2 linked regions of the Breoghania sp. L-A4 genome follow. The protein of the gene in region 1 interacts with the protein of each later gene in a pairwise test. Links are inferred from orthologs where the notes say so. Each region holds a gene or a part of one and is shown in the gene's direction. Other genes may lie near its edges. The genes, in order: rho and hfq.

What was found.
Region 2: the proteins of rho (region 1) and hfq interact in binary tests that used the Escherichia coli proteins (3 or more experiments, as listed by UniProt). The link is inferred for Breoghania sp. L-A4 from one-to-one orthologs.

The regions. Positions count from the first base shown.
Region 1 is NZ_CP031841.1:102,335-105,585, reverse strand. The notes cover bases 182-3,111. They hold rho (transcription termination factor Rho), read left to right. Parts: upstream 182-978; coding sequence 979-2,244; downstream 2,245-3,111. Other genes in these bases: D1F64_RS00485 (GNAT family N-acetyltransferase), read left to right, coding at 2,461-2,979; hemE (uroporphyrinogen decarboxylase), read left to right, coding at 182-270. Outside these bases: more of hemE, read left to right, coding at 1-181; D1F64_RS00480 (thioredoxin domain-containing protein), read right to left, coding at 3,142-3,251. UniProt on the Escherichia coli protein: Facilitates transcription termination by a mechanism that involves Rho binding to the nascent RNA, activation of Rho's RNA-dependent ATPase activity, and release of the mRNA from the DNA template.
Region 2 is NZ_CP031841.1:2,632,249-2,635,520, forward strand. The notes cover bases 47-2,997. They hold hfq (RNA chaperone Hfq), read left to right. Parts: upstream 47-1,368; coding sequence 1,369-1,626; downstream 1,627-2,997. Other genes in these bases: D1F64_RS12060 (potassium transporter TrkG), read left to right, coding at 47-871. Also shown: more of D1F64_RS12060, read left to right, coding at 1-46; mazG (nucleoside triphosphate pyrophosphohydrolase), read right to left, coding at 3,076-3,272. UniProt on the Escherichia coli protein: RNA chaperone that binds small regulatory RNA (sRNAs) and mRNAs to facilitate mRNA translational regulation in response to envelope stress, environmental stress and changes in metabolite concentrations.

The DNA.
Region 1 (3,251 bases):
GAAACCGGAATTTCGGCCGTCGGACTGGACTGGACGGTTCCGTTCGAGCTGGCGCGGGAGATCCAGACAATCGTGCCGGTACAGGGCAATCTCGACCCCATGCGGCTGGTGGCCGGGGGTACGGCGCTCGATGAGGGCGTCGACCGGATTCTCGAGGAGCTCGGCGACGGGCCGCTGGTGTTCAACCTGGGACACGGAATCGTGCCGCAGACGTCGGTCGAACATGTGGAGCAGATGATCGCGCGGGTGCGGGCGGCGAAACCGCGTTGATCGCCTCTGCTGCCTCAGCGGAATCGCGAAGGATAGCGTGATGGACGATCTCTATCTCTGGCTGAAGGCGCTGCACATCATGGCGGTTATCTCCTGGATGGCCGCAATGTTCTACCTGCCGCGACTGATGGTCTATCACGCGGATTGCGTGCTTGGTTCGGCGCAATCGGAAACCTTCAAGGTGATGGAACGACGGCTCTTGAAGGCGATCATGACGCCGGCGATGATCGCCAGCTGGGTGTTCGGGCTGAGCGTGGCCTATGGCTACGGCTATTTCGGCGACGGCTGGCTTCACGCCAAACTGGCGTTCGTTCTGGGCTGAGCGGCCTGCACGGAGTGCTGGCCGGCCACGTCAAAAAGTTCGCCCGCGACGAGAACAAGCATTCGGGACGCTATTTCCGAATCATCAACGAAGTCCCGACCCTGGCGATGGTGGCGATCGTGCTGCTTGTGGTGCTGAAACCGTTTTAGATGTGAAGCAATTGAAATTGCTGCATTTAAAACTGCGATTTGACCGTGGAACACCTCTTGTCGCGGCGGAAGAAACTGTCTATGTTCCCGCCTACCCCACTTCTTGCAGACGGGCGCCCGGCGTTGATTAATGTGAGGCGTCGCACCGGTTAGACGATCGGTCCAAGATCTGTATATCCCCCACTTATTTCTCCTCTTCTGACGCCCTTCGGTGGCGAACACGCAAAGACCCAATCCATGCGGGAAATGAAACTCCAAGATCTGAAATCCAAATCTCCGACCGAATTGCTCTCCTTCGCCGAGGAACTGGACGTCGAAAACGCCAGCACCATGCGCAAGCAGGAGCTGATGTTCGCGATCCTGAAGCAGCTGGCTCTCCAGGACGTGGACATTATCGGTGAGGGGGTCGTCGAGATTTTGCAGGACGGCTTCGGCTTCCTGCGCTCTCCGGACGCCAACTATCTGCCTGGACCCGATGATATTTACGTGTCTCCTTCCCAGATCCGGCGGTTTTCGCTGCGAACGGGCGACACGGTCGAAGGCGAGATCCGTTCGCCCAAGGAAGGCGAACGCTATTTCGCGCTGCTCAAGGTCAACATGATCAATTTCGAAGATCCCGAGCAGATGCGTCACAAGATCCATTTCGACAATCTGACACCGCTGTATCCCGATGAACGCTTCCGCCTGGAAGTCGACGATCCGACGATCAAGGATCTGTCCGCCCGGGTGATCGATCTGACCACGCCGCTCGGCAAGGGCCAGCGCGGACTGATCACCGCGCCGCCGCGCACCGGCAAGACCGTGTTTCTCCAGAACATCGCCAAGGCGATCACCACCAATCACCCCGAGTGCTACCTGATCGTGCTGCTCATCGATGAGCGGCCGGAAGAAGTCACCGACATGCAGCGCACGGTGAAGGGCGAGGTCGTGTCCTCAACCTTTGACGAGCCGGCGGTGCGGCATGTGCAGGTGGCTGAAATGGTTATTGAGAAGGCCAAACGTCTGGTGGAGCACGGCCGCGACGTGGTCATTTTGCTCGATTCCATCACTCGTCTTGGCCGTGCCTACAATACCGTGGTGCCGTCTTCGGGCAAGGTGCTGACCGGTGGTGTGGACGCCAATGCGCTGCAGCGGCCGAAGCGCTTCTTCGGTGCCGCGCGTAACATCGAGGAAGGCGGCTCGCTGACGATCATCGCGACCGCGCTGATCGATACCGGCTCGCGCATGGACGAAGTGATCTTTGAAGAGTTCAAAGGCACGGGCAACTCGGAAATCATTCTCGACCGCAAGGTTGCCGACAAGCGCATCTTCCCGTCGATCGATATCCAGCGCTCCGGCACCCGTAAGGAAGAGCTTCTGGTTTCGCCCGATCAGCTCAAGAAGATGTATGTGCTGCGCCGGATCCTCAACCCGATGGGGACCGTGGACGCGATCGAATTCCTGCTCGGCAAGCTGCGCCAGACGAAGAGCAATGAGGAATTCTTCGACAGCATGAACACCTGACGGTCGCGCTTGCGGGATGGATTCGGATCCGTTCCGCGGCCCTGTCGACATCCGACGCGAAATCGTCGGATTCACATGAAACATTCAAGCGCCGGGCGGTTCTCGTCCGGCGCTTTTTTGTCGGTTCCTCCCGACCGACGGCAATCCAGGTGATTCGTTATGATCCCCATTATGGAGACTAGCCGTCTGATCTTGCGTCCGTGGCGAAGCAGCGATGTGTTCGCGCTCGCGGCCATGAACGCGGACGCGCATGTGATGGAATTTTTTCCATCCCTTCTGACGCCACAGGAAAGCCGTGAACTGCTCGAGCGCGCCGCCCGCCGCATGCAAATCGATGGATTCTGTTTCGCTCCCATCGAGCTCAAACAGTCCGGAGAGTTTCTCGGTTTCGCGGGGCTGCACCGTCCGGCCTTCAAGCCGGCGCTGGCCTTCGAACCTTGCGTTGAAATCGGCTGGCGACTGGTCCGCTCCGCATGGGGACGGGGTTTTGCGAGCGAAGCCGGATCCGCATGGCTTCGATTCGGCTTCGAAACCTTGGGATTGCTCGAAATCGTGTCCTTCACGAGTGCCGACAACCACCGTTCGCGCGCGGTGATGCAGCGGCTGGGGATGCGCCACGACGCTGATTCCGATTTCGATCATCCCGCGATTGCCGACGATCACACCTTGAAGCGGCACGTGCTGTACCGGCTCAGCGCGGCGGACTGGCGGCAAGGGTTTCTGGCGCGGGCCTGACGTGTGGCGTGAGGATGCTTGGTCGTTGTGGGTATTTCGGGGTCCCGGGTCTGCGGCGCACCGCTTGCACGCTGCACCGCGCCCGGGATGACAATGAGGGTGTGGGACGTACCAGCGCTCAGGAACGCTTAGTCTGACCCCACGTGCACAAGCCCGGGTCCATCACCCGAGCAGAGGCCTCAGACTGGTGGCGTCGGTTACCGGCAGGGAGCAGCTCTCGCCGCGGCAGACATAGACGGTGGTCCTTCCCACGTCCGCCTGCTTGCCCTTCG
Region 2 (3,272 bases), 2.5 Mb from region 1 along the record:
CATCCCGCCAATCGACGCGCTCTGTCTGGCGCTGGCCACCGTATCCACGGGCGGCTTCGTGCCAATCGACGGCAATATTTCCGATTACGGCAACCCGTTCGCGGAGATTGCGATGATCATCTTCATGCTGCTCGGCGCCAGCAGTATCCTTTGGCAGCGCATGCTGCTGACCAACCGGCGCCAGTTGCTGGCCCGGCACAGGGAGAGCTACTCGGTGATGGCTCTCGCCGGGATTGTGGGGCTGATGTATGCGCTGACGCTGTTCCGCGCCGCCGGGTCCGTCGATGTCCTGAGCCCTTTGACCGCGTTGCGCGAAGGGTTGTTCACGGCCGCGTCACTCGTCTCGACGACCGGCTTCGAGGTGCGCCATGGCGGCTTTGCGGTGCTGCCGCTGACCCTGGTGATGTTCATCGCCCTGGTGGGCGGGGGGACGTTTTCGACCGCGGGCGGTCTCAAACATTACCGCCTCGGCGGCATGCTGGTCCAAGCCTACCGAGAGCTCGGGCGGCTGGTCTATCCGCACGGTATCCGCTCGGCGCAATTCGGCAGCCAAGTCTATGACATCCAGCTCATGAAGGCGATCTGGAGCTTCTTTTCCGCGTCCATCGTCGTCGTGGCGTTTGGCTCGCTGGCCCTTGCGCTTGAGGACATCGACTACGAGGGCGCCCTGGTGGCCTCGATTGCGGCGTTCTCGAACATCGGCCCGCTTTATCCCAACGGCTGGCTTGCCGTGGGAGCCGAGGCCTGGCCGGCCTACGCGGCGCTCAACGGTCCGTCCAAGATGATCCTTTGCACGATCATGATTCTCGGCCGGATCGAAGTTCTCGCCCTGTTTGCAGCGGCCAACCACACGTACTGGCTGCGCCGCTGATGCGTCGATGCACAGGGGCAAACCTCTCGCACAGAACGAAAATCTCACAATTTGACATAAGGCTAGGAAGAGCGGTGCAACCTTGGTCAGGTTTGTTGACAACACCGAATTGGTGCCTGAAGGTGGATTGACGAACGCTTGGATCGTCAGCTTCCAGAGATTGCGCGGCGGCCGTTCCGGCGCTTGTTACTGTCGCAGGGCACGAATTGGGCGCGATATAGTCTGGAATCACAGTGCCTTTGCTCCGAAAATCCTGCACCGGCTGGGACGGCACTACGACGCTCGTTCCATTCGCAATGCGAAAAAATTCCTCTATAACGAATTGTGAATCTTCAGGACGCTTTCGGCACGTATTGAGTAGAGGCAGCACCGGGACCGACGTTCCTCGACAACGGAGTTTCCCTGTGAAATCAATGCGTTTGACGGCGGTGTCCGGTGATCGATAAAATGCGGTAGAACGCAGCGGCGGCGTTCGCTGATACAGGACAAAAAGAAACATGGCTGACCGAGCTCAGAATCTTCAAGATACTTTTCTCAATCATGTACGTAAGAGCAAGACTCCGCTGACGATATTTCTGGTCAACGGTGTTAAGCTGCAGGGCGTTGTGACCTGGTTCGATAACTTTTGCGTCTTGTTGCGCCGCGATGGTCACTCGCAGTTGGTCTACAAGCACGCGATTTCCACCGTTATGCCGAATCAGCCGGTTCAACTCTTTGATCCCGCTGATGAAGAGGCTGAAAAGGCGGTCAGCTAATTGAAACCCATAGACCGGGGGACGACCGGGACGAACGCGAAGACCTGGGGCATGAGCCGGAGCGCCAGGACGATGGCTCGTATCTGACAGCCACCGAACGGACGCGTACGCTCGTGATCGTGCCCGTGCTGCCACGCCGCGATCTTCAGAAATCCAGACGGATCGCCAAGGGGGAGGGCACGGACGGCAGTCTTCCCGCGACCGCCGCCGTTCCCATCCGAACCGCCGAAGCCAGACGCGAGGAAGCGATCGGCCTTGCGCTGGCGATCGATCTTGACATTCGTCACGCCGGCATCGTGCGTATCTCGACGGTCCGTCCGGCGACCTTGTTCGGCACAGGCAAGGTGAAGGAACTCGAAGGCCTCATCGCGGCCGAGGGTGTTGACCTTGTGGTGGTGGATCATGCGCTGACGCCGATCCAGCAGCGCAATCTCGAGAAGGCATGGAACGCCAAGGTCGTTGACCGTACCGGGCTTATCCTGGAAATTTTTGGCGAGCGCGCCCGCACCCGTGAGGGACGGCTGCAGGTGGAGCTTGCGCATCTCAATTGGCAGAAGAGCCGGCTGGTGCGCAGCTGGACGCACCTTGAGCGCCAGCGCGGCGGCCTTGGATTTGTCGGCGGCCCGGTGAAACCCAGATCGAGGCGGATCGCCGCCTCATTCAGGAACGCATCAGCAAGCTGGAGCGCGAGCTCGAGCAGGTGCGCCGCACCCGCAATCTGCACCGCTCGGCACGCAAGAAGGTTCCGCAACCGGTGGTGGCGCTCGTCGGCTACACCAATGCAGGAAAATCAAGTCTGTTCAATCGCTTGACGGAATCCACGGTCTTCGCCAAGGATCTTCTGTTCGCCACGCTGGACCCGACCCTGCGCCGGATTACCTTGCCGCACGGCGTGGAAATCATCCTGTCTGATACCGTCGGCTTCATCTCCGATCTGCCGACACATCTGGTCGCGGCGTTCCGGGCAACCCTTGAAGAGGTGCTTGAGGCCGATCTGGTGCTGCATGTACGCGACATCGCGCATGAGGACACCGCCGCCCAGGCCGCCGACGTGGAACATACGCTGCAGCTTCTGGGGCTTGGCGTTTCAGAAAAGACCCGAATCGTCGAAGTGTGGAACAAGATCGACCTCCTCGAGCCGGAACACCGGGCGAGCCTGCTGGCGAGGAACGCCGACGGGAAGGGCCCGTTGCGCTCTCCGCCGTGACAGGCGAGGGCGTCGATGATCTTCTCGCCCGCATCGAGACCATCATGACGCGGGAGCGCGAAATCGTCTCGCTCACGCTGTCGTCCAGTGATGGCGCTTCGCTTGCCTGGATCTATCGCAGCGCGGAAGTGCTCGACCGCGAGGAAGCGGATGGCGGAGACATCATGCTGACTGTCCGGGTGCCCGACAAGATTTCCGAGGTATTCCGGGCGCGCTTCAAGGGTCAGATGGTCGCGTGAGGGTCATGTGTCCGAGGTGCTGACGGCCGCGGGGGCATCGCCGCCGCGTTCGATGCGCTTTGCCTCCTGCCACAAGGCTTCCATGTCGTCGAGGCTCATGGCCTCCAGGCCGCGGTCGTCGGCGCGTGCGCGGGTCTCGATGTGCGCGAAGCGGCGCCGAAACTTGCGATTGGTACGGCCCAGCGCCTTCTCGGGATCGA